DNA from 2 places in the Brachymonas sp. KE5 genome. Region 2 is predicted to be linked to the other one. Evidence: predicted binding sites of a transcription regulator. Region 2 holds the regulator's gene; the other holds the start of a gene.
What was found. The regulator LexA, encoded in region 2, represses DNA repair genes until DNA is damaged. The targets are predictions, from matches to a motif close to ACTGTATNNNNATACAGT.

Region 1 (15,107 bases), 410 kb from region 2:
CGCAACGGCATCGTGCTGGCCTCCAACTATTCGGCCTATACGCTGGAACTCACGCCGAGCAAGATCGAGGACCTGGAAGCCACCATTGCCGCACTCGGCGAACTGATTCCGATCAGCGACACCGACCGCCGCCGCTTCAACCGCCTGCGCGCCGACAGCCGCAGCTACGAGGCGATCCCGCTGCGCACCCGCCTGAGCGACGAGGAGATCGCGCGTTTCGCCGCCCAGCGCTACCGCTTCCCGGGGGTCGAGGTGAATGCCCGCCTGCTGCGCTACTACCCCTACGGCGAGCTGGGCAGCCACCTCATCGGCTACATCGGCCGCATCAACCAGCGCGAGAAGGAAGCGATCGAGGAAGGCGACGACGCCGACAACTACAAGGGCACCGACCATATCGGCAAGCTGGGGGTGGAGCAGGCCTACGAGAAGGAGCTGCACGGCATTTCCGGGCGGGAGCAGATGGAGACCACCGCGGGCGGCTTCATCGTGCGCCGGCTGGCGAGCAGCCCGGCCACGCCCGGGCAGAACGTGGTGCTGTCGATCGACATCAAGCTGCAGAAAATGGTGGAAGACCTGTTCGGCAAGCGGCGCGGCGCACTGGTGGCCATCGATCCGCGCAATGGCGAGGTGCTGGCCTTCGTGAGCAAGCCCACGTTCGACCCCAACCTGTTCGTGGAAGGCATCGACCAGGAAAACTGGTCGGCACTGAACGACTCCATCGACAAGCCGCTGCTGAACCGCGCGTTGCGGGGCACCTATCCCCCCGGCTCCACCTACAAGCCTTTCATGGCGCTGGCTGCACTGGAAACCGGTGCGCGCACGGCCGGCACCACCATCCATGATCCGGGCTACTGGATGTTCGGCAACCACCGTTTCCGCAGCGGACATGCGCTGGGCTCGGTCAACCTGCACCGGAGCATCGTCAAGTCGAGCAACGTGTACTACTACTCGCTGGCGCACGAGATGGGCGTGCAGGCCATTCATGATTTCATGGCGCCGCTGGGTTTCGGCCAGATCACCGGCATCGACCTGAAGGGCGAGGTGCGCGGCATCCTGCCCAGCCCGGAGTGGAAGCGCAAGGCCTACAAGCGGCCCGCGCAGCAGAAGTGGCTGTCGGGCGAGACGATTTCGCTGGGCATCGGCCAGGGCTACAACAACTTCACCATGCTGCAGCTGGCGCATGCGCTGGCCACGCTGGTCAATGGCGGTACCAGCCAGCAACCGCACGTGGTGCGGGGCTTGCAGGAAGCCGGCTCGCAACAGCTGGTGGAGCCCGAGCGCGAGCCGGACCGCAAGCTGGGTTACAAGCCGGAACATATCACCATGATCAAGAACGGCATGGTGGGTGTGACGCTGGAGGGCACCGGCAGGGGCGTGTTTGCCGGGGCACCCTATCTGAGCGGCGGCAAGACCGGCACCGCCCAGGCCGTGACCATCGGCCAGAACCAGCGCTACAACGCGGCCGCCCTGTCCGAGCGCAAGCGCGACCATTCGCTGTACGTGGCCTTTGCGCCGGTGGATACGCCACGCATTGCGGTGGCGGTGATTGTGGAGAACGCCGGTTTTGGCGCCACCGCGGCCGCCCCCATCGTCCGTCGCGTGCTGGATTACTGGCTGCTGCAGCAGTACCCGAACGCAGGGGACATTGCGGCGACGCAAGTGGGGCGCAGCAGCCGCCCGATCGGGGTGCCACGCAATGCAGCGACCATGCCCTGGCCGCCGGAAGACGTGAAGCTGCTGGCGCCGACGCCCGATGGCACCGGCATGGCGGCGCTGCAGGGGGCGTCTGCGGTGGCGGCGGTGACTGCGGCGTCAGGCGCCGTGGCAGATGCAGTGGCTGCCGGTGTTGCCGGGCCGGCCGGCATGGCTGCCTCCGGCGCTTCGGCCGCGCTGCCGGGGGCAGGCATCGCGACAGGAGCCGCAGCCGGCCAGCCCTCGGCTCCGCGCAGTGCAGGCGCACCGGCCCTGGCCAATGGCGCACGCACAGCGGCCAGCGCGCCGGGCTTCAGCCTGCCGCCCGCGGCGCTGGCGCTGCAGCGCCTGTTCCCGGCCTCGGCCCCGCTGTCGGGCGCCTCGGTGCCGGCCCCGGCGGCCAGCAGCCCGCCGCCGGCGCAGCGGCGCAATCAGCCGACCAGATAGCCCCCGTCCACGTTCAGCGCCACGCCAGTGGTGTAGCTGGCGGCGGGAGATACCAGATAAAGCACGGCCCCGGCCATCTCCTCCGGCTCGGCGCCTCGGCGCATCGGCGTGTGGCCCATGAACTGGTCGCGCATGGCCGGCGTCTCGAACAGGGCTGCGGCGAACTTCGTCCTGGTGGCGCCGGGCAGCAATGCGTTCACCCGGATGCCGTCCTGCGCGCACTCCTTGGCAAAGGCCTGGGTCATGGAGATCACGGCGGCCTTGGTGATGGAGTAAATGCCCTGCAGGTCGCCCGGAATCACGCCGTTCACCGAAGCCACGTTGACGATGGCACCGCCGCCCTTCGGCTTCATCAGCCGGACCGCGGCCGCAGACATCATGAAGTAGCCACGGATGTTGACGTCGATGGTCTTCTGCATGGCGTCCACCGGCGTATCGGCGATGGGGCCGAAATAGGGGTTGGTGGCGGCGTTGTTGACCAGAATATCGAGCCGGCCGAACTGGCGCTCGATGGCCTCGAACAGGCCGGCAATCTGGTCCGGCTCGCCAATATGGCAGGGCAGCGCGGTGGCCTGGCCGCCGGCGGCCCGGATCTTGTCGGCCACCTCCTCGCAGGCAGGCAGCTTGCGGCTGGACACGATCACGTGCGCGCCCTGTTCGGCCAGCAGCAGGGCAATCGCCTCGCCGATGCCGCGGCTGGCGCCGGTGACAAGGGCGATCTTGCCCTGCAGGTTGAAGAGGGTCTGGTTCATTGGGAGGTCTCCTTGGAAGCAGGTTGTTATGAGGGGTGGCTGACTCGCTCAACGCCAGGTCAGCATATCCGGCACGCCCTCCAGATGGGCGAATCCATTCAGGCACTGCACGCTGGCGCGTTCCGGTGCATGGGCGGGCCAGAGAATGCGCGTGATGCTGGCATTGGCCAGCGTCCAGCTCAGGCCCAGCGTCCGTGCATTGTCCATGCCCAGCAGATGCTGGCAGATGGCGGCCACCGGCCCGCCCGAGCTGAAGGCCCACACATTCGCGCAGCCGCTGCTGTCGCGCAGCATCTGCTGCAGCGCCTGCACGCTGCGCGCCTGGAACCGGGGCCAGCTTTCGCGGTAACGCGCGTCGTCCGGCGCGGCGGCGAGCCAGGCGCGCATGGCGGCCTCGAAAATCTGCTGGAAGGCGCGGCGCGGATGTTCCTGCGCGCGCAGCCAGCAGCGCAAGGCGGCCATGTCGGCGAACTCGGGGTTCCAGGCCGCGATGATGTTCTGGTGGTCGAGCTCATCCAGCTCGGGGAGGATGGCAACCGGCAGATCCAGCCCCGCCGCCTGCAGCGCGGCGCGCGCGCTGTCCTGCTGGCGGCACAGGGTACCGGCATAGGCGCGCTGCGGCATCAGGCCGCGTTGCGCCAGCCAGGCGCCGGTCAGCGCCGCCTGCTCCTTGCCGATCGGGCTGAGCTCGTCATAGTCCTCGCCGGAGAAGTTCGCCTGCCCGTGGCGGATCAGGTGCAGTGTCGCCATCAGGCAGCCTGACGCATCAGCTTGCGGCAGCGCTGCAGCAGGTAGGCGGCCACCTGGCCGAACTGCGCAAACTTCGGGTTCTGCGTATGCCCTGCGCGGTAGCGGTGCCAGATCTGCTGCACGATCACGGCGAGGCGGAACACGCCGAACACCTCGTAGAAGGCAAAGTTCGACACGTCCAGCCCCATGCGCTCGCCGTAATGACGCACCACCTCGGCGCGCGTGAGCATGCCGGGCAGGTGCGTGGGCTGCTGGCGCATGGAGAGGAACACGGGATCGTCATCGGCCTGCACCCAGTAGGCCAGCGCATTGCCCAGATCCATCAGCGGATCGCCGAGCGTGGCCATTTCCCAGTCCAGCACGCCGACGATGCGTTCGGGCTGCTGCGCATCGAGTACCAGGTTGTCGAAACGCCAGTCGTTGTGGATCAGCGTGGTGGCGGCGTCCTGCGCCGGGGCGTGCTGCTGCAGCCACTGGATCACGTCCTCGCAGCCGGGCACGTCGTCGGTCTGCGCGGCGGCAAAGCGCTGGCTCCAGCCGGCGAGTTGGCGCGCCACGTAGCCGGCGCCCTTGCCGAGCTGGCCGAGGCCGGCGGCCTGCCAGTCCACCTGGTGCAGGTCGACCAGCCGGTCGAGCATGGCATGGCACAGGGCGGTGGCCGCCTCCGGCGACAGCGTCATGCCGGCGGGCGGATCGCGCCGCAGGATGATGCCCTCCAGCCGCTCCATCACGTAGAAGGGACAACCCAGCACCGATTCATCCTCGCAGATGGCGACGATGCGTGGCACATGCGGATAGACCGGGCGCAGCGCCTGCATCACGCGCGCCTCGCGCACCATGTCGTGTGCGGTGCCGGCACGCTGGCCGAAGGGCGGACGGCGCAGGATCAGGTCGCGGTCGGCGAATTGCAGCAGATAGGTCAGGTTGGACGCTCCGCCGGCGAACTGGGTGATCTCGGGTTCGCCGGACACGTCGACGCCCTGCTGGCGCAGGAAAGCGGCCACGCGGGCGGCATCGAGTTCCTCGCCGGGGCGCACCTTGCCGGCGCGGTCGGTGAGAACGGGGGTGGCTTCAGCCATGGGTTGTCTCCTGGGTTGTTTCTATTCCGGTGGGCCGGCCGATATACAGCGCCAATGGCCGCGTGAAAGGCTCACTGCTTGCCATCGACCCCTTCCAGCCGCTTCATCTGGCGCTTCACTTCCAGCTTGGCGACCAGCATGCGGTGTACCTCGTCCGGACCATCGGCCAGGCGCAGGGCACGCGCATATCCGAACAGCTCGGCCAGGATGAAATCCTCGCTCAGGCCGCCGCCGCCGTGGATCTGGATGGCGGCATCGACCACCTGCTGGCAAACCGCGGGCGCCACCACCTTGATCATGGAAATCTCGCTCATGGCTCCCTTGGCGCCGACCGTGTCCATCATCCAGGCCGCCTTGAGCGTGAGCAGACGGGCCTGCTCGATCGCCATGCGGGCGTTGGCGATCACGTCGCCGTTGCCGCCGAGCAGCGCCAGCGGCTTGCCGAAGGCAGTGCGGCTCATGGCACGCTGCACCAGCAGTTCCAGCGCACGCTCGGAAGCACCGATGGCACGCATGCAGTGGTGGATGCGGCCGGGGCCAAGCCGCCCCTGGGCAATCTCGAAGCCGCGGCCCAGTCCGAGGATCACGTTCTCCTTGGGCAGGCGCACATCGGTGAAGCTGACTTCGCCGTGGCCGAAGGGTTCGTCCAGCTTGCCGAACACGGTCAGCATGCGTTCGATCTTCACGCCGGGCGCGTCGATCGGCACCAGCACCATGCTGTGGCGGGCGTGCTTGGGCGCATCAGGCAGACTCAGGCCCATGAACACCAGCACCTTGCAGTCCGGATGGCCGATGCCGGTGCTCCACCACTTCCGGCCGTTCAGCACCACCTCGTCGCCGTCCTCGATCGCCGTGGCCTGCATGTTGGTGGCATCGCTGCTGGCCACGCCGGGCTCGGTCATGCAGAAGGCCGAGCGGATGCTGCCGTCCAGCAATGGCTTGAGCCAGCGCTCCTGCTGCTGCGGGCTGCCGTATTTCACCAGCACTTCCATGTTGCCGGTGTCGGGCGCGTTGCAATTGAAGATCTCGGGCGCGATCAGCGAGCGGCCCATCACTTCGGCCAGCGGCGCATATTCGGCATTGCTCAGGCCGGCGCCCCACTCCTCTTCGGGAAGGAACAGGTTCCACAGGCCGGCGGCCCGCGCCTTGGCCTTGAGTTCCTCCATCACTGGAGGCACGTTCCAGGGCAGCTCGCCGCGCTTGAGCTGTGCGTAATAGGTCGCCTCGGCGGGATAGACGTGCTCGTCCATAAACTCCGTCAGGCGCTGCAGATAGTCGCTTCCGCGGGGGGTATTGCCGAATTGCATGGGGTCTCCTTGGCGCAAGGGGCTGCGCCTGTGCATCATGCCAGTGTAGGAAGGCTTGATACATAGATCAAATGCATTGTTTTGATGGCAAACTATTCATACCATGCATCTTGATCGCCTCGACCTCAACCTGTTTCTGGTATTTCGCACCATCTACAGCGAAGGCAACCTCACCCGCGCCGCCCGGCGCCTGCATCTGTCGCAACCCGCGCTCAGCCACGCGCTGGCCCGGCTGCGCGAGCGGCTGGGGGATGCGCTGTTCGTGCGCCAGGGGCACACCATGGTGCCCACGCCCTTGGCACGCAGCCTGATCGGGCCGGTACAGCAGGCGCTGCACCTGCTGGAACAGGGGCTGCAGCAAGGCAGCCAGTTCGAGCCGGCCAGCGCCGAGCGCAGCTTCCGGCTGGCCTTGCGTTCCGTGCTGGAATCGACCGTGCTGCCGGGGCTGATGCAGCAGCTTGCCACACTGGCGCCGCAGGTCAGCCTGCAGGTGGTGGCTCCGGCACGGCAGGAGCTTGCAGCGGAACTGGCCGCCGGACGCATCGATCTTGCGCTGGACGTGGATCTGCCCCTGCCGGACGGCATCCTGCGCCAGCGCGTGGGCGAGGATACCCTGGTGGTGGTGGCGGCTCGGGGCCGGCTGCGCACAGCGCCCGCGCTGCAGCAATACCTGCAGGCGCAGCACGTGGCGGTCTCCTCGCGCCAGAGCGGGCCCACGGTGGAAGACATGGCACTGCTTCGCCGCAATCTGCAGCGTCCCATTGCGCTGCGCTGCCAGCACTACTTTGCCGCCTGCGAAGTGGCGGCAGCAGGCACGCTGTGGCTGACCATGCCGCACAGCTACGCGCAGGTGGTGGCGCGCACACTGGCGCTCGACATCCAGCCGCTGCCGCTGGACCTGCCACCGCTGGCGCTGTATCTGTACTGGCACCGGCATCTGGATGAGGATCCGGCCAATCGCTGGCTGCGCGAACTGGTGCTGGCGCAGTGGTGGCACCATGTGGATGGTGCAGGCTGAGCGCTGCGCGAGAGGTTTGGCCCCAGTCCTACACGCCGCGACGGCCTGCACCGGCCGGTCCGCGCCCGTCAGCCGCCTACAGTGAATGCATTGCGCCCCGTTTCGGCGGCGCCCCTTACCACTGCTCCATCAACATGCTGATTCAGACCGGATTCGACATCATCCTGACCGTAGCCGCGCCCACCCAGGTCCTCTCGCTGCTGCAAATCCACCCCTCCCGCGCCCACGACATCCAGTCCCGCACCGAACATTTTTCGGTCGAACCCGCTCTTGACGTGTCGCATTACCTGGACTGCTTCGGCAACCGCTGCAGCCGCATCACCGTTCCAGCCGGCCTTGAAGAAATCCGCCTGCACGGCGCGGCGCTGGTGCACGACAGCGGCCAGCCCGATCCACAGCACCCGCAGGCCCGCCAGCTGGAGCTGCAAGAATTGCCGCATGAGGTCCTGCAGTTCCTCTTGCCCAGCCGCTATTGCGATTTCGAGGGCAGCCTGATGCAGTTCGCCTGGGACCAGTTCGGCGCAGCGCCCAGCGGCTGGGCGCGCGTGCAGGCCATTTGCGATTACGTGCACCATCACCTGACGTTCAACTACCAGGCAGCCTGTGCCACGCGCACCGCATCGCAGGGCTGGCAGGAAGGCACGGGCGTCTGTCGCGACTTTGCGCACATGGCCGTGGCGCTGTGCCGCTGCATGAACATCCCGGCACGCTATGCGACGGGCTATCTGGGCGATATCGGCGTGCCCGCTGCACCCTATCCGATGGACTTCAGCGCCTGGTTCGAGGTGTATCTGGAAGGCGGCTGGCATACCTTCGATGCCCGCCACAACACGCCCCGCATCGGGCGCATCGTGCTCGGCTATGGCCGCGATGCGGCAGACGTGCCGATCACCATGGGCTTCGGGCCAAGTGAACTGAAGCGCTTTGAGGTGGTAACCGAGGAAGTGCGAGAGAACGCCACGACGATTAGCTGAATCCCCTTTCTGCAAACAAGCACTCGCCAGCGCCAGCCGACCGCAATTTGGCCGCGCTGGCTGGCAACTGCGCTCGAAAGTTCCGGAACCCTGCAAAACGGCATCAGGGCATGGCATATACCTCCAGCCCCAACCGTACCACCGCAGCCACCTGCTCGCCGACCGACTCGTCAAACTCGCTTTCGGCACGCGCCACCGCCCGCTCGAAACCGTGCAGCCAGCCCAGTCCCGCCTCCGTGAACAGGATGCGCCGTGCCCGCCCGTCCAAGGGGTCGGCCTCGCGCCGCACGATGCCCCACGCCTCGCACTGGTCCACCAGCGCCGCCATCGCCTGCTTGCGCATGCCGGCCGCTTCGGCCAGTTCGGTCAGGCGGCTGCCCTGCAGCGCCAGATGGCGCGTGATGTGGATGTGCGCAGCACTCACCTGCTGGCGCGCCGCCAGATTGGACAGCGCAAGCGGCACTTCCGGATCATGTGCCATCAGTTCCAGCACGCGCTCGTCGAAGCGGCGCATCGCCTCTCCCAGCAGCCGCCCCAGATGCGCGCCGCGCCAGTCGTCCCGTGCTGTTGCCATCGTTGCTCCTCGTGATTGTGCCGGCCGATCCGTCTGTGCGCCCTTCGCTGCGTGTGCAGCGACCGGCTGGGCGGGCACCGTCAGAACACGGCAGTCGGCACCCTTCCAATTTTAGTCATGCAGACTGACCAAATATCCTGTGAGTTTCAATTTACTCTGCCCTATACTCCTGCTCAAGCATACAGGCTGTATGCACAACCATTAAATCACAAGTTCTAGGAGAAACGCATGAGCACGATTGATCAAGCAGAAAAAGCCAAGGCCCTGCAAGCGGCCCTGGCCCAGATCGAAAAGCAGTTCGGCAAGGGCACCATCATGCGCCTGGGCGAAGGCGAGGCGATCGAAGACATCCAGACCGTCAGCACCGGCTCGCTCGGCCTGGACGTTGCGCTTGGCGTCGGCGGTCTTCCGCGCGGCCGCGTGATCGAGATCTACGGTCCGGAATCCTCCGGCAAGACCACGCTCACGCTGCAGGTCATCGCCGAAATGCAGAAAACCGGCGGCACCTGCGCCTTTGTCGATGCCGAGCACGCACTCGACGTGCAGTACGCGCAAAAGCTGGGCATCAACCTTCCCGACCTGCTGATCAGCCAGCCCGACACCGGCGAACAGGCGCTCGAGATCGTCGACAGTCTGGTGCGCAGCGGCGCGGTCGACCTGATCGTGGTCGACTCCGTGGCAGCACTCACGCCCAAGGCCGAAATCGAAGGCGACATGGGCGACCAGCTGCCCGGCCTGCAGGCCCGCCTGATGAGCCAGGCCCTGCGCAAGCTCACCGCCACCATCAAGAAAACCAACTGCACCGTCATCTTCATCAACCAGATCCGCATGAAGATTGGCGTGATGTTCGGCTCGCCCGAAACCACCACCGGTGGCAACGCGCTCAAGTTCTATTCCTCCGTGCGCCTGGACATCCGCCGTGTCGGCACCATCAAGAAGGGCGACGAAGTGGTGGGCAGCGAAACCAAGGTCAAGGTCGTCAAGAACAAGGTGGCGCCCCCGTTCAAGGAAGCCTACTTCGACATCCTGTACGGCACCGGCATCTCGCGCGAAGGCGAAATCATCGACATGGGCGTCAACGCCAAGATCGTCGACAAGGCCGGCGCCTGGTACTCCTACAACGGCGAGAAGATCGGCCAGGGCCGCGACAACACACGCGAATTCCTGAAGGAAAACCCCGATCTGGCGCGCGAGATCGAGAACAAGGTGCGCACCCAGCTGGGCATTGCCACCATGCCGGCCAAGGGCGCCCCCGTGGCGGAAGAAGCCGGCAGCGCGGCCTGAGCGGATTGACGCTAGGCACGATAGGCACGATGCCGGAGGGGCTTGCCCCTTCCGGCGTCTCACCGGCACTGGCCTCGCTATTGCTTGACTCTCTCCCTGCCATGTCCCGCATTCCCGCTCCGATCACACTCAAGGGCAAGGCCCTGCAGCTGCTCGCCGCACGCGACTACACGCGTGCGGAAATGGAGCGCAAGCTGGCCCAATGGCTGCGGGAGCGCTCCGCGAGGGAGGAGGAAGCAGAGGCGGCGCCGCTTGACGCCGAAATGCAGCAGGTCGATCAGGCCAGCGCCATCGCCGAAGCCCTCGACGCCATGGAAGCCAAGGGCTTTCTCGACGACCAGCGTGCGGCAGAAGCGCTGATCCATCGCCGTGCCGGCAAGCTGGGCAACAGCCGTATCCAGCAGGAACTGCGGCAAAAAGGCCTGGACGCCAGCGCCATCGAGCAGGCCATGGAAGCCGTGCCCGGCAGCGAGCTGGAACGCGCCCGCGAAATCTGGCAGCGCAAGTTCGGCTCCGTGGCCGCTTCCCAGCAGGAGCGGCTCAAACAGATGCGCTTCCTTGCCAGCCGGGGCTTCAGCTCAGCAGTCGTGCATCAGGTGGTACGCGGCAATCCGGACGAATAACCCGGCCCGCGCAAACGCCTCGCGGTCAGCTCCGCACCTCACCCTGCCCCAGCACCACATATTTGAGCGAGGTCAGCCCCTCGATGCCCACCGGGCCACGCGCATGGAATTTGTCGGTGCTGATGCCGATCTCGGCACCCAGACCATACTCAAAGCCATCGGCAAAGCGCGTGCTGGCGTTCACCATCACGCTGCTGCTGTCCACCTCGCGCAGAAAGCGCTGGGCATGGATGTGGTCGGTCGTGACAATGGCTTCGGTGTGCTGCGAGGAATAGCGATTGATGTGCGCAATCGCCTCGTCCAGCCCGGCCACCACCCGGATGCTGATGATGGGCGCCAGGTATTCGGTGGACCAGTCTTCCTCGGTCGCCTCCACCAGTTGCGCATCGCGGGTATCCGCATGGCCCGCCAGAATCGCGCGCGAAGCCGCATCACAGCGCATTTCCACGCCCTTGTCCCGGTAGATTTTGCCGATGCGCGGCAGGAAGGCCTCGGCCACGCCCTGCGCCACCAGCAGGCTCTCGGTCGCGTTGCAGGGGCTGTACTTCTGCGTCTTGGCGTTGTCGGCCAGCTTCACCGCCATGTCCAGATCGCAGGGATCGTCCACATAGGTATGGCAATTGCCGTCCAGGTGCTTGATCACCGGCACCTTGGCCTCGGCGCTGATGCGCTCGATCAGACCCTTGCCGCCACGCGGGATGATCACGTCCACATACTCGGGCATGGCGATCAGGCGGCCGACGGCGGCACGGTCGGTGGTGGGCACCAGCTGCACCGCATCCCCGGGCAGGCCGGCCGATGCCAGCGCCTGCTGCACGATGGCCGCCAGTGCCTTGTTCGATTCGATCGCCTCGCTGCCGCCGCGCAGGATGCAGGCGTTGCCGCTCTTGATGCTCAGGCTGGCGGCCTCGATGGTCACGTTCGGGCGGCTCTCGAAGATCATGCCGAACACGCCAATCGGCACGCGCATCTGCCCCACGCGGATGCCGCTGGGCTGCTCCTGCAGGCCCTGAATGGTGCCGATCACGTCCGGCATGGCCGCCAGCTGCAGGCAGCCTTCCTGCAGCGTGGCCACCACCTTGGCGCCCAGGCGCAGGCGGTCCACCATCGGTGCGCTCAGGCCGGCGGCTTCGGCGCGGGCGATGTCCTGCGCATTGGCGGCATCCAGCGCCGGGCCGGCTTCGCCCAGCAGGCGCGCCAGTTCGCGCAGCGCCTGGTTCTTGATGGCCGCGCTGGCGCGCGCCATGGCCGTGGCAGCCGCGCGGGCGCGTTCGCCCATCTGCTGCATCAGTTCGTTCACGTCTTGGGTGCTCATGGATTTACAGTTCGAATTACATCCGGCCGGGCAAGGTCATGCGCCGTGCAAACCTCCATGATAAGCTCCCCGGCATGTTTGCGCCATTGCGGGCATCCGGCAACTGGCCCGGATCCGACCCCTATTCCAACAAACTGATGCCCAACCTCCCGGAACAAGTCAGGGACCCCTTGCGGGGCGCCATGCTCGAAGCCCTCGGCTGGCTGCCGCCCGACTGGCCCGCCTGGGCGCGCGTGGCCGGCATCATTGCCGCCCTGTTCGTGCTGGCCGGGCTGGTGCGCACCGCCCTCGAATTCGGCCTGATGCAGGTCCGCAAGCACATGCTGCGCACCGGCAGCCCGGCCTGGCTCGACATCCTGTTCGACAGCGCCGTGCTGCGCCGCTCGGCCCGCGTGGTTTCGCCGCTGCTGATCCAGCTTGGCCTGCTCAGCCTGCCCAAGCCGCATGGCCTCGCCACCATCGTCCTCTACAACCTGCTGTCGGCCTACGCGGTCTTCTGCGTGGTGCGCGTGATCCTGGCCTGCCTGGACGCCACGCTCAAGCACCAGACCGTGTTCCTGCGCCACTCGCCGCGCCAGCAGCTCTCGATCAAGAGCTACATCCAGCTGGCCAAGTTGATGGTGATCCTGGGCGGCCTGATCATCATGGCCGCCGAGCTCACCAACCGCTCGCCGCTGCTGCTGCTGTCCGGTCTCGGCGCGCTGTCGGCGGTGCTGATGCTCGTCTTCAAGGACACCATCCTCTCGTTCACCGCCGGCGTGCAGCTCTCCAGCAACGACATGCTGCGCGCGGGCGATTGGATCGAGATGCCGCAGGTGGGCGCCGACGGCCAGGTGGTGGACATGGCGCTGCACGCCGTCAAGGTGCAGAACTGGGACAAGACCATCACCACCATCCCCACCTGGCGCCTGATGAGCGAAAGCTACCGCAACTGGCGCGGCATGAGCGAGGCCGGCGCGCGCCGCATCAAGCGCACGCTGTCGCTCGATGCCACCTCGGTGCACTTCCTCCACCCCGAGGAGATCACGCGGCTGGAGCGGATCGCGCTGCTGCAGCCCTATCTGCAGAAAAAGCGCCAGGCCCTGGCCGATACCAATGCCGCACGCCTGCAGAAGCTTTCCCCCGAAGCGGCGGCACTGCCGCTCAACCTCCGCCAGCTCACCAATCTGGGCTGCTTCCGCGCCTATGTCTCGGCCTATCTGGAGCAGCACCCCGATATCCGGCAGGACATGACACAGATCGTCAACACCGCCGGCACCAGCCCGGAGGGCGTGCAGGTGCAGATCTACTGCTTCAGCGCCACCACCAACTGGCAGGAATACGAAACCATCCAGGGCGACCTGTTCGATCATCTGCTGTCGGTGCTGCCGGAGTTCGGGCTGCGCGTGTTCCAGCAGCCGTCGGGGCATGATTTCCGGACGATGATGCAAGGTGCCGGCATTCCGGCCGCACCGGCCTCAAGCGCCCGCCCGATACCCGATCCAGGGTCACCCGATGCGGCCAGCGCGGGCACGGCCGCATCCGCTCCAGCTCCCGCAGGGCCGCCGGGCCAGACTGGCGCAAACCCCTGACCACGAGCCCCGAGCCGCCGGCGCGGCTGTGCAACAGCTGTTAGCGCCGCCCCGCCTGCTGCGTCACCACGGCCTGCCGGCACAGCATGAAGGCCAGCTGGTGCAGAGCCTGCCAGCTGTCCGCCGGCCAATCCGGCACCTTGATGCCCTTGACGATGCCGTCGACCACATGCGCCGCATGCAGCAGGCCGTTCAAGGCCGTACCGCTCATCCGCGGCACCACGCGCTCGAACAGGCGCTCGCGCATGCCCCACACACGCTGCTCCCGCAAGGCCATGGGCAACGGCTTGCCGGCATCGAGCGCATCGCGCACGCGTTTGAGCGCGCGGATGTCCTCGGCCAGCGTGTAGTGCACCAGCACCTCGCTTTCGCCCTCGGCCTGCAGGCCGTCGAGCATGCGCTGCGTGCGCTCCAGCTGCCCTGCCAGCACCGCCTCGCTCAGCTTGAACACGTCATAGCGCGCCACATTCAGCACCGCCGCCTCGATCTGCTCGGCACTCAGCTCGCCATGCGGATAGAGCAGGCCCAGCTTCTGGATTTCCTGGTGCGCCGCCAACAGGTTGCCTTCCACCCGGTCGGCAAAGAAACGCAGCGCGTGCTCCCCCTCCGCCCCCGGCGCCACATGCTGGCCCTGCAGGCGCAGGCGCGCGGCAATCCAGCGCGGCAGCAACTGGCGTTCCACGGTCTCGACCGGGATCGACACGCCATGGCCTTCCAGCGCCACGAACCAGCCGCTGCTCTTCGTGGCCTTGTCCAGCCGCGGCAGCGTCACGATCACCAGCAGCGCGTCGTTGCCGGCGCTGCCTTCGGCAATTTGCTGCAGCGCCTGGCTGCCGTCCTTGCCCGGCTTGCCACTGGGGATATGGATTTCGACGATCTGGCGTTCGGCAAACAGGCTGAGCGACTGCGTGGCCGCGAGCACGCCGCCCCAGTCGAAGCCCACGCCCGTCACGGTATGCGAGCTGCGCTCGGAAAAGCCCTGTGTGCGCGCAGCGGCACGGATGGCATCCACCGCCTCCTGTACCAACAGCGGCTCGTTGCCATGCACCACGTACAGCGGGCGCACGCCGTTCTTCAGCTGCGCCGGCAATTGATCTGCACTGACTTGCATGCGGGCGATCAGCGGGGCCTGGCCGCCGAGATGCGGCGGATGATCTGCTGCACGGCATCGTTGCGCATGTCGCGATACAGCAGCTCGAACTCGGCCTCCTTCGACAGCGCCTCGCTCTCGTTGTAGCTGACGTCGCGCACCAGACGCAGCGGCGTCTGCGCTATCAGCGTGGCGCCGGTATTGTCGGTCAGCGAGAAATCGACATACTGGCGCAGCTGCACCTCGCGCACCTTGCCGCTGGTGCTCAGCACCACCGAGGCCTGTTCCTGGCGCTCGGACAGCACGTGCAGCACCGCTTCGGCCGCCGCCGGCTCGTCCACCACGGTGGCGTAGCCGGCCAGCGTACGGCGCAGCTGCGTCAGCAGCGGGCCGCTGCCGCCCTGCACATGCACCGAGCGGAACGGCAGCTGCACGCCGGTACCACGCAGGCGAAAGCCGCAACCACCGGCCAGCAGGCCAGTGCCTGCCGCCAGCCCCAGGGAAAGCATCTGCCTGCGCTGCATGCCCGCTCCTTACACCACCACGTTGACCAGACGGCCCGGCACCACCACCACCTTCTTCGGCGTGGCGCCTGCGGCATGCTTGGCAAAACCTTCGCTGGCCAGCGCCG
Region 2 (15,107 bases):
CATCTTGGCGATCTGCACCTTGCCCTGGTAGGCGGGAGCCAGCTCGTCCAGGATCGGGGCGATCATCTTGCAGGGACCGCACCACTCGGCCCAGAAATCCACCAGCACGGGGGTGGCGGATTTCAGCACGTCGGCTTCGAAGGTGGCATCGGTGATGTGTTTGATCAGGTCGCTGGCCATGGATCTTCCTTGAGGGTGGTTTGTCTGGAACGGAAAACAGGGGAACAAGCCCCCACTGCCGTACGCTGCTGCGTGCGGCCTGTGTGTTTATTCTGACATAAAGCGAACGCGTTTGCCGGCGGCCGCACGCGCGATGGAGCTGTGCGATCATCCGAGGATGAATCCCGTGTCCGTCTCTCCCGTGTGGCAGCATCTGCTGCAGCAAGTGGCGCAGCAGCTGGCCGGCTGCGGCGCAGACCCCAGCCGCAGCGTGGTATTGCTGCCCTATGCCCAGCTATTGCCGGTAGCACGTCAGCAATGGGCGCTGCTGCCGCAGGCCGGCATGTTGCCGCGCTTCGAGACGACCAGCAACTGGGCGGCGCGGCGCGGGCCTTTTGTGCCGGGGCCGCATGATCTGACGGTAGATCCGGCGCAGGGACTGCTGGTTGCGGAAGGGCTGTTGCGCAGCGCGGGGCAGCGTCGGGATGCAGCCTGGCTGGCCGGGCGGGTGCGCGAGGCGGCGCTGCAGCTGATGCCGCTGGCGGCGGCGCAGGCGCCGGAGTTGCGGCCACAGTGGTGGCAGGGCCTGCTGCCGGAGCTGCTGGGCACGCTCGGAGGGGCCGAGGCGCTGCGCTACGAGACCCTGGTGGCGCAGGTGGCATTGGCCTGGGCGGGCAGTTCGGATTACGCCACCGATGGCCTGTTTGCGGCACTGGAGCAGGGCGAGATCGATGCGCTGGTGCTGGTACGTGGCTTTCAGCGTGATGCGCTGGCCGAGGCCTTGCATGTTCGCTGGCTGGCGCTGCGCCCGGATGCGGGGTTTGTTATGGATTTGCCGGGGCAGTGGAGAGAGGCCGCGGGTGCGGCGGTGGATGCGGGACGGCGTACCGCGCTGAGCGACGCTGCAAGTAGTTCGGCCGATGGCGCTTCAGATCGATCCGCAAGCGGGACTGACGCGGGAGTTGCGCTGGCACCTGTCCCTATCCTCTTGCAGGTGGCGCGTGATCTGGAAGACCAGGCCGCTCTGGCCGCCGCCTGCGTGCAGCAGGAGGTGGAGCGGGAGCAGGGGCTGGTGGCACTGGTGGACAGCGACCGTGCGCTGACCCGCCGCATCCGCGCTTTGCTGGAGGCGCAGAAACTGACTGTGCGCGACGAAACGGGCTGGAAGCTGTCGACCACGCGGGCGGCCAGCCAGGTGATGGCTCTGCTGCGCGCCTGTGCGCCGCAAGCGGGCAGCGATGCGGTGCTGGAGTGGCTCAAGCTGGCGCAGACGGTGCCCGTCGTGGCGCAGGCGGATGAGCATCCGGTGCCTGCGGCCCGGGTGCAGGCAGTGGAAGCCTGGCTGCGCAAGCAGGGCGTGGCGCGCTGGCCGTCGCTGGCGGCGTGGAAGCGCTGGGACGATGCTGCCGCCGGCTGGGTACAGACGGTGGAGGAATGGCGGCAGGCCTTGCAGGCGCCGCGCCCCTTGCAGCAATGGCTCGCCGATCTGGCACTGACGCTGACGCATACCGGCCAGCTGGCCTGGCTGCACGGCGATCCTGCCGGACAGGCCGTGTTGAAGGCCTTGCATGCCCAGCCGGGCGCGGCAGAGCTGCTGCATGACGAAACCCGCTGGACGCTGGAGGATTTCACGCGCTGGGTGCAGGATGTGCTGGAAGCGGGCAGTTTCAAGCCGCCGTATCCGTTGCAGGAACAGGTGGTGATCCTGCCGTTGAGCCAGCTGCTGGCGCGGCCCTTTGCGGCGGTGGTGCTGCCGGGCTGCGATGAGCAGCGGCTGCCTGCGGCGCCCGAGCCGCCCGGCGACTGGACCGCGGCACAGCGCGAACTGCTGGGCCTGCCGTTGCGTGCCGGCCTGCAGCAGGCGCAGCGTGCCGCCTGGGAGCATGCGCTGCAGCTGCCTTCGGTGACCTTGCTGAACAGCCTGAGCGATGGCGGCGGGGAAGCGCTGCTGCCCAGCCCCTTGTTGTTGGAGTCCTGGCATCTGGCCGGGGAAGGAGGGCGTCGCCCCATGCAGGCTGGAACGGAGCTGCGCGTCCTGCGCGCACTGGAAAAACGCCCCGTGGCTCCGCCCCAGGTGGTGAGCCGCGCGCTGACGCTGTCCGAGCTGTCTGCCAGCGCCTACGACACCCTGCGTGCCTGTCCCTATCAGTTCTTCGGCCAGCAGCAATTGAAGTTGCGCGAAGTTCCCGAACTGGATCGTGCCCTGGAAAAACGCGATTTCGGCAACTGGTTGCACGAGGTGCTGGCGCTGTTTCACAAGCGCTGGCAGCAGCTGGATGTGGCTGATCCCGGGCTTGAACAGCTGGTGCAGTGGATGGATCAGGCGGCGCAGGATGCCTTGCGTTCCGAAGGGCTGGATGAGGTGGATTTCGTGCCCTACCAGTCGGTCTGGCCGCGCCTGCGCGACGGCTATCTGCACTGGCTGCTGGGCGAGCATGCGGCGACACAGGCCCGGTTCGACGCGGCCGAGCAATGGCGTGAGCGCTCGCTGCGCGAGGTGTTCGCGGCCCTGCAGGCCGATATGCCGGCCGATCCGGAGCAGCCTGCGCTGCAGGCGGCGGATATTCCGGACGTGCGGCTGCGGGGCTGTCTGGACCGGGTGGACCGCCTGCTTCTGCCGCCCGACGATGACGGCACCGCGCCGCAATGGCTGCTGCTCGACTACAAGTCGGAGGCGGCCGCGAAAACCAGCGAGCGCATCAAGCGGCCGGACGAAGATACGCAGCTGGCCTTCTACGCAACGCTGCTGGCGCCGGAACCGGTGCAGGTGGCCTATGTGAACGTGGGCGAGAGCGGCGAGACGAAACTCTATCCGCACCAGGAGGTGCACCAGCTGACGACGCAACTGGTGCATGGCATGGCGCGCGACCTGCAGGGCATTGCCCGGGGCACGCCGCTGCAGGCGCTGGGACGGGGCGGACGCTGCGACTACTGCGCCATGCGCGGCCTGTGCCGCCGGGATTTCTGGGATGAGGAGGAGCAGGCATGACGCGCCCGCTGCATGACGCCTATACCGCCGATGGCCGCACGGTGCCGTCGGCTGCTTTCTATGCCATCGCCTGCGATCCGGCCCGCCATGTGGTGGTGGAGGCCTGCGCCGGCGCCGGCAAGACATGGATGCTGGTCAGCCGTATCCTGCGGGCACTGCTGGCGGGAGCCGAGCCGCAGCAGATTCTGGCCATCACCTTCACCAAGAAGGCTGCCGCCGAAATGCGGCAGCGCCTGAACGAATGGCTGGCGGAGTTTGCCGAGCTGCCGCTGGAGAAACTGGCCGAGCAGTTGCAGCTGCGTGGCATGACGCCGGAGCAGGCCAGGGCCGAGGCCCCTGCGCTGCAGGGCTTGTACCTGCGCCTGCTGCAGCATGGCCGCGGTGTGCAAATCCGCACCTTCCACGGCTGGTTCGCAGCGCTGCTGCGCGCCGCGCCGCTGCAGTTGCTGCAGCAATTGGGCCTGCCCAGTCAGTATGAACTGCTGGAGGATGACCAGCGTGCGGTGGCCGAAGTATGGCGGCCGTTCCACCAGGCCTTGCTGGGCGATGCCGCCGCAATGGCGGACTATCAGGCACTGGTGCTGCGCAACGGGCGCAGCAACACGCTCAAGTCGCTGGAATCGGCACTGTCCAAACGGGTGGAGTTTGTGCTGGCGGATGCGCAGGGCGTGGTGGAACAGTCGGTGCCGCCCTTTGGCGAGCTGTTCCCGGACATGCAGGATTGCGACCATCCTGTGGACGCGCTGCTGCAGCGGCCGGTGCCGCGCGATGCCTTGCTGGAGGCCGCCCGCATTCTGGCGCAGGCCGCTGCTCCGAGCTTTGCCGCGCGGGGCGTGGAACTGGAGCAGGCCATCAGCACCAATGACTGGGAAGGGGTATGCACGGCCTTGCTGACCCAGACCGGGTCCCCACGCAAGTTCGGCAACAAGATCGCGCAGATCGACGCCGTGATTGCCGTGCAGGAGCGGGTGTTGCGGGTGCTGGAGGCGCAGCAGCAGCACGAGGCCTGGCTCTACCAGCAGCGCATGACGCGCCTCACGCGCCTGCTGCTGCGCTGCTACGCCGAGGTCAAGCGCAGCCACGGCTGGGTCGACATGAACGACATCGAGCAGACTGCGCGCCTGCTGCTGCAGGATGAACTGCTGAGCGGCTGGATCCAGGAACGGCTGGATGCGCAGTTGCGCCACTTGCTGGTGGACGAATTCCAGGACACCAACCCGATGCAGTGGCAGGCGCTGCATGCCTGGCTGTCCGGCTATACCGGTGTGGCGACGGCGCCCAGCGTGTTCATCGTGGGCGATCCCAAGCAGAGCATCTACCGCTTCCGCCGCGCCGATCCGCAGGTGTTTCGTGCAGCGAAGGAGTTCGTGCGCACCGGCCTCGGCGGTGCGGTGCTCAGCTGCGACCACACGCGCCGCAACAGCCATCCGGTGATCGATGCCGTCAACGCGGTGATGCTGGCGGCGCAGCAGGAGGGGCGCTACCAGGATTTCCGGGAGCACACCACGGCCTCGCCCGCGCCGGGGTGCGTGCTTGCGCTGCCGCAGATCCTGCGCCCGGAAAAGGCGCAGGATACCGGCGAACGCAGCTGGCGCAACAGCCTGACCACGCCCAAGGTGGAGGAGGAGGAACTGCTCAAGGAGCGCGAGTGCCGCCAGGCGGCGCGCTGGCTGCAGCGCTGCGTGCAGGCGGGTACCTCGCCCGACGACATTCTGGTGATTGCGCGCACCAACGACCGCATCGCCACGATGCAACGGGCGCTGGCCGAAGTCGGCCTGCCTGCGCACAAGGCGGACAAGATGAAGCTGGCCGAGGCGCCCGAGGTGCAGGATGTGGTGGCGCTGGTTGATGCGCTGATTTCGCCGCGCCACGATGTGTCGTTGGCGCGGGCGCTGAAATCGCCGATTTTCGGGCTGGACGATGCCGATCTGGTGGACATTGCGCTGGGCGTGCGCGCATTGGCTGGCGGGGAGCTGGATGGCGATGCGCGGCGCGTGAGCTGGCTGGACTGGCTGTTTTTTCAGGAGTCCTTGCCGGATTCGCGCTGGGCGGCGTTGGCGCGTACCCTGCGGCGCTGGCAGAATTTTCTGCAGCAGCGCCTTCCGCATGACGCGCTGGATGCCATCTATCGCGAAGGCGATCTGCTCGCGCGTTACCGCAATTGCACTCCGGCCACGCAGCGCGCCAGCGTGATCGAACGATTGCAGGCCTTGCCGGGCCATACGCTGGCGCTGGACGGAGGACGCTACGCCAATGCCTACCATTGGGTGCGGGCCCTGCGCGGCAGCGATCCGACGCCGGCGCCGCAGGCGGGCGCCAAGGGCATCCGCCTGATGACCATCCATGGTGCCAAGGGCCTGGAGGCGGGCCTGGTGCTGCTGCTCGATACCGACGCGGCCAAAGGGCGCGCGCGCACCATGGACGTGCTGGTGCGCTGGCCGGGCGAGGCCGCGCATCCGGACAGCGTGGTGTTCATCGAGAAGTTCAGTGCGCCGCCGCCATCAGTGCGGCTGCTGCTGGCAGAAGACCAGCAGGCGGAAGAGCGCGAAGAGAGCAATGCGCTCTATGTGGCCATGACCCGGGCGGCGCAGGTGCTGGCGTTTTCCAGCGCGCAGCCGCGCTCGGTGCAGGCGGCCAGCTGGTGGCGGCAGTGGACGGGGCAGGCCAAGCCGGAAATGCTGGAGGTGGATGTGCAGGGCATGGTGGCCTTGCCGGCGGCTGGCTGGCCGGAGATTGGCACGAAGGCGGCGGTGCCCGAGCCGGTGCGCTCTGCCCGCGCGCTGCCGGTGCCGGCTGTGGAGGCGGGCCTGCTGGAGTTGTTGCCTCTGGCGGAACATGCCAGTCGCGGGAACGCCACCACCCAGCTGTTGCAGCGCGATCCCGGGCTTGAACTGCAGGGCCGGCTGGGTGAGGCCATGCACAAGGCGCTGGAGTGGTACCGGCCGGACGCTGCAGCGGACGGGCTGGCGCGGCAACAGCAGGCGCTGCAGCAATTGTATGGTCTGGATCAGGCGCAGGGCGAAAGCGTGCTGCGCAGTGCACAGGCGATTGTGCACGGCGAGGGCGGCTGGGCCTGGGACTCGGCGCAGCTGGGCTGGGCTGCCAATGAAATCGACGTGGCCTGGAACGGCCAGGTGCTGCGGCTGGACCGCCTGGTGCAGCGGAAGGCACGCGGTGATCAGCCTGCCTGCTGGTGGGTGCTGGACTTCAAGTCATCACTGGCGCCGGAACGGCAGGAGACATTACGGAAACAGCTGGAAGAGTACCGCAAGGCGGTTGGCCAGTTGCATGCGGGCGAGCCGGTGCAGGCGGCATTTCTGACTGCGGAGGGGCGGCTGGTGGTGCTGTAGGGGCGAACTCCTGGATCGACGAGTGATACAGTCAAGTGATACAGGAGTGCTGGAGAGTCGTTGTTTTACTCCAAGTGCTTGTTCTGCAACGACTTTTCAAGAAGAAGGTGACGAGCCTTGACCCCGGCACTGGCTACACAGTTAGGGCTGCTTGGTTCCCCACCTGACCCGGTTGGCCGCTTCACCATGCGGGAAGGCCCGTCGCCCGCCATTGTAGCCGATGCCGGCACCTGTGTCCGTCAGCGTGTCATTTGCGGGCGGAACGAGCCTACGGCTGACGGTGAAGGACGTGAACCTGGCGCGATGAACGGTTCAGTGTGCGGCGCGACGGATCTTCAGGGCCTCGGGGTTGACCAGATTGACCGGATTGCCCTGGATGAATCCCAGCACGCTGTCGAAGGCCTGGCTGAAATACAGCTCGTAGCTTTCCTGCTCCACGTAGCCGATATGCGGCGTGCACAGGCAGTTTTCCAGGCGCAGCAAGGCCTGGCCCTGCATCACGGGCTCGTTGTCGAACACGTCGATGGCTGCCATGCCGGGGCGGCCGCGGTTCAGGGCCGTGATCAGGCTGTCGGGTTGCAGCAACTCGGCGCGTGCGGTATTGACCAGGGTGGCGGTCGGCTTCATGCGCAGCAAGTCTTCGAGCGTGACAACCCCGCGCGTTTCGGGGGCGAGGCGCAGGTGCAGGCTGACGAAATCGCTCTCGCTGAACAGCTGTTCCTTGCTGAGGGCGGGGGTGTAGCCTGCACTGGCGGCGGCATTGCGGGAGGCATCGCTGCCCCAGACCAGGACCTGCATGCCGAAGGCCTTGCCATAGCCGGCGACCAGCTGGCCGATTCTGCCGAAGCCCCAGAGGCCCAGCGTCTTGCCGCGCAGCACGGTGCCGATTCCGAAGTTGGGCGGCATGGAGGCCGCCTTCATGCCGGATTGCTGCCATACACCGTGACGCAGATTGGCCATGTACTGGGGAATACGGCGCGCGGCTGCCATCAACAGTGCCCAGGTGAGTTCGGCAGCGGCATAGGGGGAGCCGGTTCCGGCAGCTACCGCAATGCCCAGATCGGTACAGGCCTGCACATCGACGTGGTCACCGAGCCGCCCGGTCTGCACCACCAGCTTGAGGCGGGGCAGCTTTTCCAGCAGTGCGCGCGACAGGCCGGTGCGCTCCCGGATCAGCACGATGATGTCGGCATCCTTCAGCCGTACGGACAACTGCCCGATGCCCTTGACCGTGTTGGTGTAGACCTTGGCATGCAGGGCATCAAGCTTGCTGGCGCAGGCAAGCTTGCGCACAGCGTCCTGATAGTCGTCCAGAATCACAATATTCATGCGCGCAATTGTGCACTGCCGCGCGGCGAAATTACAGCCCCATGCAGCATATTGCAAAGGGCAGCAACTGCTTACATCTGGATGCAAGGAGGATCGGCTGCTCGTGTGTCTACAACGTCGTCAGGGACGGGGAGGTGCGCTGTCCCCGTCCGGATGGCGGGGGTCAGCCCGCATGCAGGTAGCGTTCTTCCTGGGCGACCAGCCGTTCAAGTTCGCCACACACCTCGGAAAAAGTGCCGGAAAGCACCAGCCTGCCCGAGGGGCGGGAGCGCTTGGGCAGCCGCCGCGGAGCGGGCGTCAGGGTCGTTGCGGAAAATGCGCGAAAAAAACGGAAATGCCCCGGTGCGGCCGCCGCCGGCAGGGCGGGCGGTGCGGAAGCGGCCGGTGCTGCGGCTGCATGCAGGATCGCAGCTGGCCTGTCGGCAGCCTTTTCCGGCTTGAATGCCTGTTCCTCGTCGCACAGCACGGCCATCGGGCGAAAGCCGATGAGCTCGCCACGCGCACGGCCCGAGAGCGGGACAAGGACCGGACGGACGGGACCAAGCAGGTTGCGCAGAATGGGCAGGGAAGTGTGGCTCATGAAAGTCTCCTATGTACACAAGGTGTTGCACAGGCAGGATTCAGCAGGGACAGCACACCCCAGGGGTTGCCGCTGGATCAGCCAGTCCGGCAACGCCCGCCACCCTGTGGGGCTGTACGAAAAGGGAGAATGCGTGCGCTACATCAGCACGCTGTTGCGGATCAGGCCGACGGCCAGCCCCTCGATGGCGAAGGGCTCACCCGGCTGTACCACGATGGTGGGGTAGTCGGGGTTTTCGGGGTGCAGCTCGATATGGTTCGGCAGGCGCTGGTAGCGCTTGACGGTGACTTCATCGCCCACGCGTGCCACGACGATCTGGCCGTTGCGCACGTTCTGTGTGCTTTGCACGGCGAGCAGGTCGCCATCGAGGATGCCGACATCGCGCATGGACATGCCGCGCACCTTGAGCAGATAGTCTGGCTTGCTGGCGAACAGCGAGGGGGCGACGTGGTAGACCGTATCGACATGCTCTTCGGCCAGCACCGGCGAGCCGGCGGCCACGCGGCCGATGAGCGGCAGAGCGAGCTGGGCAAAGGCCTCGAGCGTGCTCTGGTGGGCAGGGTGCACCGGCTGGCGCAGGCGAATGCCGCGCGAGGTGCCACTGACAAGTTCGATCACGCCCTTGCGCGCCAGCGCCTGCAGGTGTTCTTCGGCAGCGTTGGCGGAGCGGAAGCCGAGCTCTGCGGCAATTTCGGCACGGGTAGGCGGAGCGCCCGTCTGGGCGATGGCCTGCTGGATCAGTTCCAGGATCTGTTGCTGGCGTGCGGTGAGTTTGACGGGTGGGTTCATGGTCTACACTGCCGAAATCGGGTTGGAAGAAGGCTGAATGTGCATCCATACTGTGTGCGCATCCAGTTACTGTATTTTTAACCAGTTTTTCCGGTTTTGCAAGCAAGGGCGCGGCAGGTATGAAAAAAATCGTGGTTTTGGCGACAGGGGGCACCATTGCCGGAGCATCGGCCAGTGCGGCGGATGGCGTTGCGTATCGGGCGGGCGAAGTGCCGGTTGGGGCACTGCTTGAACAGGTGCCGGGTTTGCAGCAACTGCTGGGTGACTGTGCGCTGGCCGCAGAGCAGGTGGCCCAGGTCAACAGCAAGGACATGGACTACGCGCTGTGGCAACGACTGGCCCTGCGCTGCACGCACTGGCTGGCGCAGGACGATGTGCAGGGACTGGTGATCACGCACGGCACCGATACGCTGGAAGAGACTGCCTGGTTCCTGCAGCGCATGCTGGATGTGGCCGCGTCGGCGGGGGTGTTGCGTGCGGAGCAGGCGCGCAAACCGGTGGTGCTGTCCAGCGCCATGCGCCCGTCCACGGCGCGCCTGTCGGATGGTTCGCAGAATCTGGCGGACGCGGTTTCGGTGTTGCTGGATTCGCGTGCCAGCGGCGTGCTTGCAGTGGCGGCCGGCCATGTGCATGCCGCGTGCGATGTGCACAAGGTGCAGCCCTATCGGGTGGATGCCTTTTCCAGCGGCGATGCCGGTGTGCTGGCGCATGTCGAGGAAGGAGTGGTGCGCTGGTTGCGTGATCCCGCGGCGCGCATGGGCCAGGCCGATGATCTGGCAACCGCAGCGCCTGCGCAGGCCCTGTGGAATGCGGTGCAGGATGAGGAAACGCAATGGCCGTGGGTGGAAATCCTGGTCAGCCATGCCGGCAACGTCGGTCGCAGCCTGCGTGCCTGCCAGCAGGCCGGTGTGCAGGGCGTGGTGCTGGCGGGAAGCGGCAATGCCACGCTGCATGAGCAGTTGGAGCAGGCGGCTTCCGCACTGATGCAGCAGGGCGTTCCGGTGTGGCGCAGCAGCCGCTGTCTGGAAGGCCGTGCCGTGCCCGGCGCCGAATCGCCGGTGCCGCTGGCGGTGTGCCGCGGGCAGGTGCTGCGTCCGGTGCAGGCGCGGACTGAAATGGTGCTGCAGTTGCTGGCCGGCGTGTTGCCCGCAGAGGCTGCCACCGCGAAAACCAGTGCCTGAAAACAGGCAGGGCACCGCAAGGGCGCCCTGACCAACCATGCCCGCTGTAGAAGGCAGGCCTGCCGGAATCAGCTCTCCAGCGCCTTGAATGCGCGGTCGGTGATCTCGGTCACGTCGCCCATGCCGCTGATGGCGCGGTACTTGGGCGCGGCGGCTGCGTCTTCCTTGGCCCAGTTGCTGTAGTAGTCGACCAGCGGGCGGGTCTGCTGGCTGTAGACTTCCAGGCGCTTCTTGACGGTTTCTTCCTTGTCGTCGTCGCGCTGCACCAGCGGCTCGCCGGTCACGTCATCCTTGCCTTCTTCCTTGGGCGGGTTGAACTTGACGTGGTAGGTACGGCCGGAAGCGGGGTGGCTGCGGCGGCCGCTCATGCGCTCGATGATGGCCTCGAAGGGCACGTCGATTTCCAGCACGTAGTCGAGGTTGACGCCGGCTTCCTTCATGGCTTCGGCCTGGGGAATGGTGCGCGGGAAACCGTCGAACAGGAAGCCGTTGGCACAGTCGGGCTGGGCAATGCGTTCCTTGACCAGGTTGATGATCAGGTCGTCGCTGACCAGGCCGCCTGCGTCCATGACCTTCTTGGCTTCGATGCCCAGCGGGGTGCCGGCCTTGACGGCGGCGCGCAGCATGTCGCCCGTGGAGATCTGGGGAATGCCGTACTTCTGGCAGATGAAGGTGGCCTGGGTGCCTTTGCCGGCGCCGGGTGCTCCAAGAAGAATCAGTTTCATGGTGGTCCTCGTTGATGTTGTATCGGTCCGGCAGGCGTTGTCTCGCGGTCTGGCGCAGGGCCAGGCATGCCGGGATTCTGGACCCGCTGCGCAGTCACCAGCGATGGGACTTTGTTAACGGGTAACCTGTAAAGAATAACACGGCTTACCGTCGCTTACCTGACGCGGTGCTTGCGTTGGACCTACAGGGTTTTTACCGATGTTGTGCTGCAAAAAGATGCAAACAGGACGTGATGGATGCAGATCACCGCAGTTCGGGTGGCCGTGGCGGCCGAACTGCCAGGGTGGGTCAGCCGAACTGCCTGAGCTTGCTCACCTCGCGCGACATGGCGACCTTGCCGGCCGCCAGCATGGCGCGGTGCCGGTCCAGCTTGTCCAGGTCGTACAAGTAGTTCACCATCAGCCCGTAAGACTGGCGCACGCCCTTGGCAGAGGGGTCGGCGCCCCAGTGGATGTGTTCGAGCCGCGCACCGTTGCCCAGATGGAAGCGCGCCACGGCGTCGAGCGGGCGGCCGCTGTCGTCCAGACTGCCCAGATACATCGCGGCGGCGCCGCGCAGCATCTGCTGCGGCAGCGCATCGTCGTCGCGCGGCTGGGCCGGATCCAGCGTGTCGGGCCAGCCGGTGTTCCAGGCTTCGTCGTCGAGGCTGTCATCCACGCGGTATTGCGCGCGCGTCTTGACCGGAAGCGCGGCGGCAACGTCTGCCGCGTGTTTGGCCAGCCATTTGCGAAAACCGGGAATCGGTGACAGGGTGGCGAAATTCCTGATCTGCGGCAGTTCCTGCTGCAGGGCCTCGACCACGCGCTTGATCAGCGAATCGCCAAAGCCGACGCCGCGCAGGCCGGTCTGGGTGTTGCTGATGGAGTAGAAGATGGCCGTGTTGGCCTTCTTCACATCGGCGTCGCTGGCCGTGATGTCGAGCAGCGGTACCATGCTGTCGGCAAGGGCGCGCGTGAGGGCCACCTCGACGAAGATCAGCGGCTCGTTCGGCAGGCGCGGATGGAAGAAGGCGAAGCAGCGTCTGTCGTGGTCGAGCCGGTTCTTGGCGTCGTCCCAACTGACGATGTCGTGCACCGCTTCATACTTGATGAGCTTTTCGATCAGCGAGGCGGGTGAGTCCCAGGTAATGGTGCGCAGTTCGAGAAAGCCGATGTCGAACCAGCCGGTAAACAGGTGTTCGAGTTCGGCGTCCAGCGGCAGCAGGGCCGGCTCGGTCTTGAGTTGCTGCAGCAGTTCGGTGCGCAGGTCGAGCAGGAAGCGCATGCCGCCGGGCGTAGCGCCCAGGCGTTGCAGCAGGCGCGTGCGCGGAGAGTGGAAGGCCTTGCGCAGCTTGATTTCGGCCTGGGCCTCGTCATCGGTGCCCAGGGCTGCTTCGTACTGGTCCTTGGCCAGCTTGACCTTCTTGGGGTCGGGCGAGAACTGCTCGGTCATCAGGCGCCAGGCGTCGGCGCGCGCGTCATGGTCGGCAGCCTGGTACCAGTCGACGAAAGGTTGCGCACGCCGCACACTCTCGACTTCGCTCACCTTGGTATCGACAACGGCCTGCAGTTCGGCCAACAGCTTTTTCAGGCTGCGCGGCGTGAGCGTTTCGGGCTCCTGGCGCAGATAGGTGTCGAGGCGCGCATGCGTGTTGCGTGTGGGGACGCGCGGATCCTCCTGGCCGCTCTGGCGCGGGGCGTTGACCAGGCCGGTCATGCCGATCGAGGCCAGGGCTGGCGGCAGCAGGCGGGCCAGCTGTTTGCTGAAGGTTCCTCCCATCAGGGACGCGGTCTGGGACACGGTTTTCCTCACTTTCCTGATCGATGAAAGTCAAGCGTAGCGGATTTTCGCGTCATTTGCGGTGAAAAGACGTTGCGATGCAGCAAAAAAACGGTAAATGGGTGCATTGCGCGCGCAGGACAGTCGATCCGGGTGGGCCGGCAACACGCGGCAGTTCAGCGCGGTAACGGTACCGCGCGCATTTGGCGGCGGAACAGCTTCAGTCCAGCGGCTTGCGCACGAACACCAGATCCCACACGCCATGGCCCAGGCGCAGGCCGCGGTTTTCGAATTTGGTCAGCGGCCGGTAGTGCGGCTTGTCGGCGTAGCCGTGATCATGGCCGCTGCTGTTGCCCAGCAGGATTTCGCCCTGCAGCACCTCGAGCATCTGCTCGGCATAGGGCTGCCAGTCGGTGGCGCAGTGGAGGTAGCCGCCGGGCACCAGATGCTCGGCCAGCTTGCGCACCAGCGGGGGCTGGATCAGGCGGCGCTTGTGGTGGCGCTTCTTGTGCCAGGGGTCGGGGAAGAAGATATGGATGCCGTTCAGACTGCCGTGCGGCAGCATGTTGTCCAGCACTTCCACGGCGTCGTGGGCGCAGATGCGGATGTTGTTCAGGCCCTGCTCGCCGATGCGCTTGAGCAGGGCGCCCACGCCGGGCTCGTGCACCTCGCAGCACAGGAAGTTGGTATCGGGCATCACCCCGGCAATATGGGCGGTTGCTTCACCCATGCCGAAACCGATTTCCAGCACCGTGGGTGCCTCGCGGCCGAAGGTGGCGGCAAAGTCGAGCGGTGCTGCGGTATAGGGCACCAGAAACTGGTCGCCCCATTGCGCGTAGGCCTTGGCCTGCCCGGTGGTGACGCGGCCGGCGCGGCGCACGAAGCTGCGGATGGCGCGCGGGTGGGCGATGTCGGCGGGGGCTCCGGACGCGGGTTTTGCGTCTGAGGATGCAGCGCAAGATTCGGACGGCTCAGGCAGGGAAGAGGGGGCAGGCAGGCTCATAGGCGGGATGGTACCGCAAGCGGGAAGGTTGCAGGCACAAAAAACCGCGCCAGCGGATGCCCGTGGCGCGGTTGGCAGGAAGAGCGCGTGCTCAGTTCTCGTCTTCTTCGTCGTCTTCTTCGTCGTCCTCGTCGTCGCCCATGTCGGCGGAGAAGTCATTCGGCAGAGGCTGCTCCTGCAGCTGCTCGATCAGGGTCTGGCGGTACAGGGCCAGGCGCTCGGCCTGGTGCACGATTTCCTCGGCGTCGGCGTCAGACAGGTCGGCCACCAGCAGCTCGGGCTGGGTGGACAGGATGAGTTCGATGTAGTGATCGGCCAGTTCGGCCGCAGCCAGGGTGGTGGAAGAGTGGTCCATGGTGCGCTCCTTGCAATGACGGTCGTCGGAAATCGCAGGCCGGGTGGCGTGCAGGGAATACCGTAGCAAGGCTGCGTGACTGTGCCGTGAAAGTGCCTGGCCGGCAGCGGGAGCAGCGCTCAGGCGGCGCCATGGCGCTGTTGCCAGTGCGCAATCCACTGTTGCAGGGCCGCCTCGGGCGTTTCTGCGCTTGCGGCGGGCAGGCCCAGTGCTGCGGCTGCGGCCTGCAGGTTGGCCGTGCGTTGGGCCGCATCGCCTTCGGGCAGCGGTTGCGCCGCATTCTGCTTGGACAGCTTCTCGCCATTGGGGCCGAGCACCAGCGGCGTATGCAGATAGCGTGGTGTGGGCAGGCCGAGGGCACGCTGCAGCACGATCTGGCGCGCGGTGTTGTCGGTCAGGTCTTCGCCGCGTACCACATCGGTGATGCCTTGCGCGGCATCATCGACCACGACCGCAAGCTGATAGGCCCACAGGCCGTCGGCACGACGCAGCACGAAGTCGCCGACGGCTTCGGCCACCTGCTGGCTTTGCGGGCCGAGGCGGCGATCCTGCCAGTGCGTGGGGGCGTCGGCGGGGAGTCCGTCCTGCTGCAGGCAGGCGGCTACGTGCAGGCGCCAGGCGCGGGCATGTCGGCCGTGCAGGCCGCCATTTTCCGGGCGGCAGGTACCGGGGTAGACCAGTTCGCCGTGCCGCTGCTGGCCTTGTCCCAGGCTCGCCAGTGCCTGGGCGATTTCCTTGCGCGAACAGGCGCAGGGGTAGGCCAGGCCGGCCGCCAATAACTGGTCCAGCGCCTGCTGGTACAGGGCATCGCGTTCCGACTGGAAGACCGGCAGTGCATCCGGCACCAGACCGTGTGCCTGCAGTTGCGCGAGGATGGTGCGCGCAGCT

Region 1: a site for LexA is predicted at 8,717-8,734, ahead of recA (recombinase RecA). Genes of this name have one in related genera too.

The regions. Positions count from the first base shown of each region.
Region 1 covers NZ_CM173463.1:97,722-112,828, reverse strand. The annotation lists gene mrdA (penicillin-binding protein 2) at 1-2,139, shown strand, start outside; gene ACX36O_RS00600 (SDR family oxidoreductase) at 2,124-2,891, opposite strand; gene ACX36O_RS00595 (histidine phosphatase family protein) at 2,940-3,641, opposite strand; gene ACX36O_RS00590 (phosphotransferase family protein) at 3,641-4,720, opposite strand; gene ACX36O_RS00585 (acyl-CoA dehydrogenase family protein) at 4,792-6,027, opposite strand; gene ACX36O_RS00580 (LysR family transcriptional regulator) at 6,131-7,045, shown strand; gene ACX36O_RS00575 (transglutaminase-like domain-containing protein) at 7,180-8,019, shown strand; gene ACX36O_RS00570 (MarR family winged helix-turn-helix transcriptional regulator) at 8,123-8,593, opposite strand; gene recA (recombinase RecA) at 8,822-9,877, shown strand; gene ACX36O_RS00560 (regulatory protein RecX) at 9,979-10,500, shown strand; gene ACX36O_RS00555 (glutamate-5-semialdehyde dehydrogenase) at 10,526-11,815, opposite strand; gene ACX36O_RS00550 (mechanosensitive ion channel family protein) at 11,998-13,386, shown strand; gene holA (DNA polymerase III subunit delta) at 13,427-14,497, opposite strand; gene ACX36O_RS00540 (LPS-assembly lipoprotein LptE) at 14,506-15,000, opposite strand; gene leuS (leucine--tRNA ligase) at 15,010-15,107, opposite strand, start outside.
Region 2 covers NZ_CM173463.1:506,411-521,517, forward strand. The annotation lists gene trxA (thioredoxin TrxA) at 1-180, opposite strand, end outside; gene ACX36O_RS02395 (PD-(D/E)XK nuclease family protein) at 347-3,148, shown strand; gene ACX36O_RS02400 (UvrD-helicase domain-containing protein) at 3,145-6,498, shown strand; RNA gene ffs (signal recognition particle sRNA small type) at 6,605-6,701, opposite strand; gene ACX36O_RS02410 (D-2-hydroxyacid dehydrogenase family protein) at 6,811-7,827, opposite strand; gene ACX36O_RS02415 (hypothetical protein) at 7,991-8,407, opposite strand; gene lexA (transcriptional repressor LexA) at 8,546-9,196, opposite strand; gene ACX36O_RS02425 (asparaginase) at 9,328-10,377, shown strand; gene adk (adenylate kinase) at 10,446-11,102, opposite strand; gene ACX36O_RS02435 (malonyl-CoA decarboxylase) at 11,392-12,861, opposite strand; gene trmB (tRNA (guanosine(46)-N7)-methyltransferase TrmB) at 13,082-13,864, opposite strand; gene ACX36O_RS02445 (hypothetical protein) at 13,956-14,219, opposite strand; gene gluQRS (tRNA glutamyl-Q(34) synthetase GluQRS) at 14,339-15,107, opposite strand, start outside.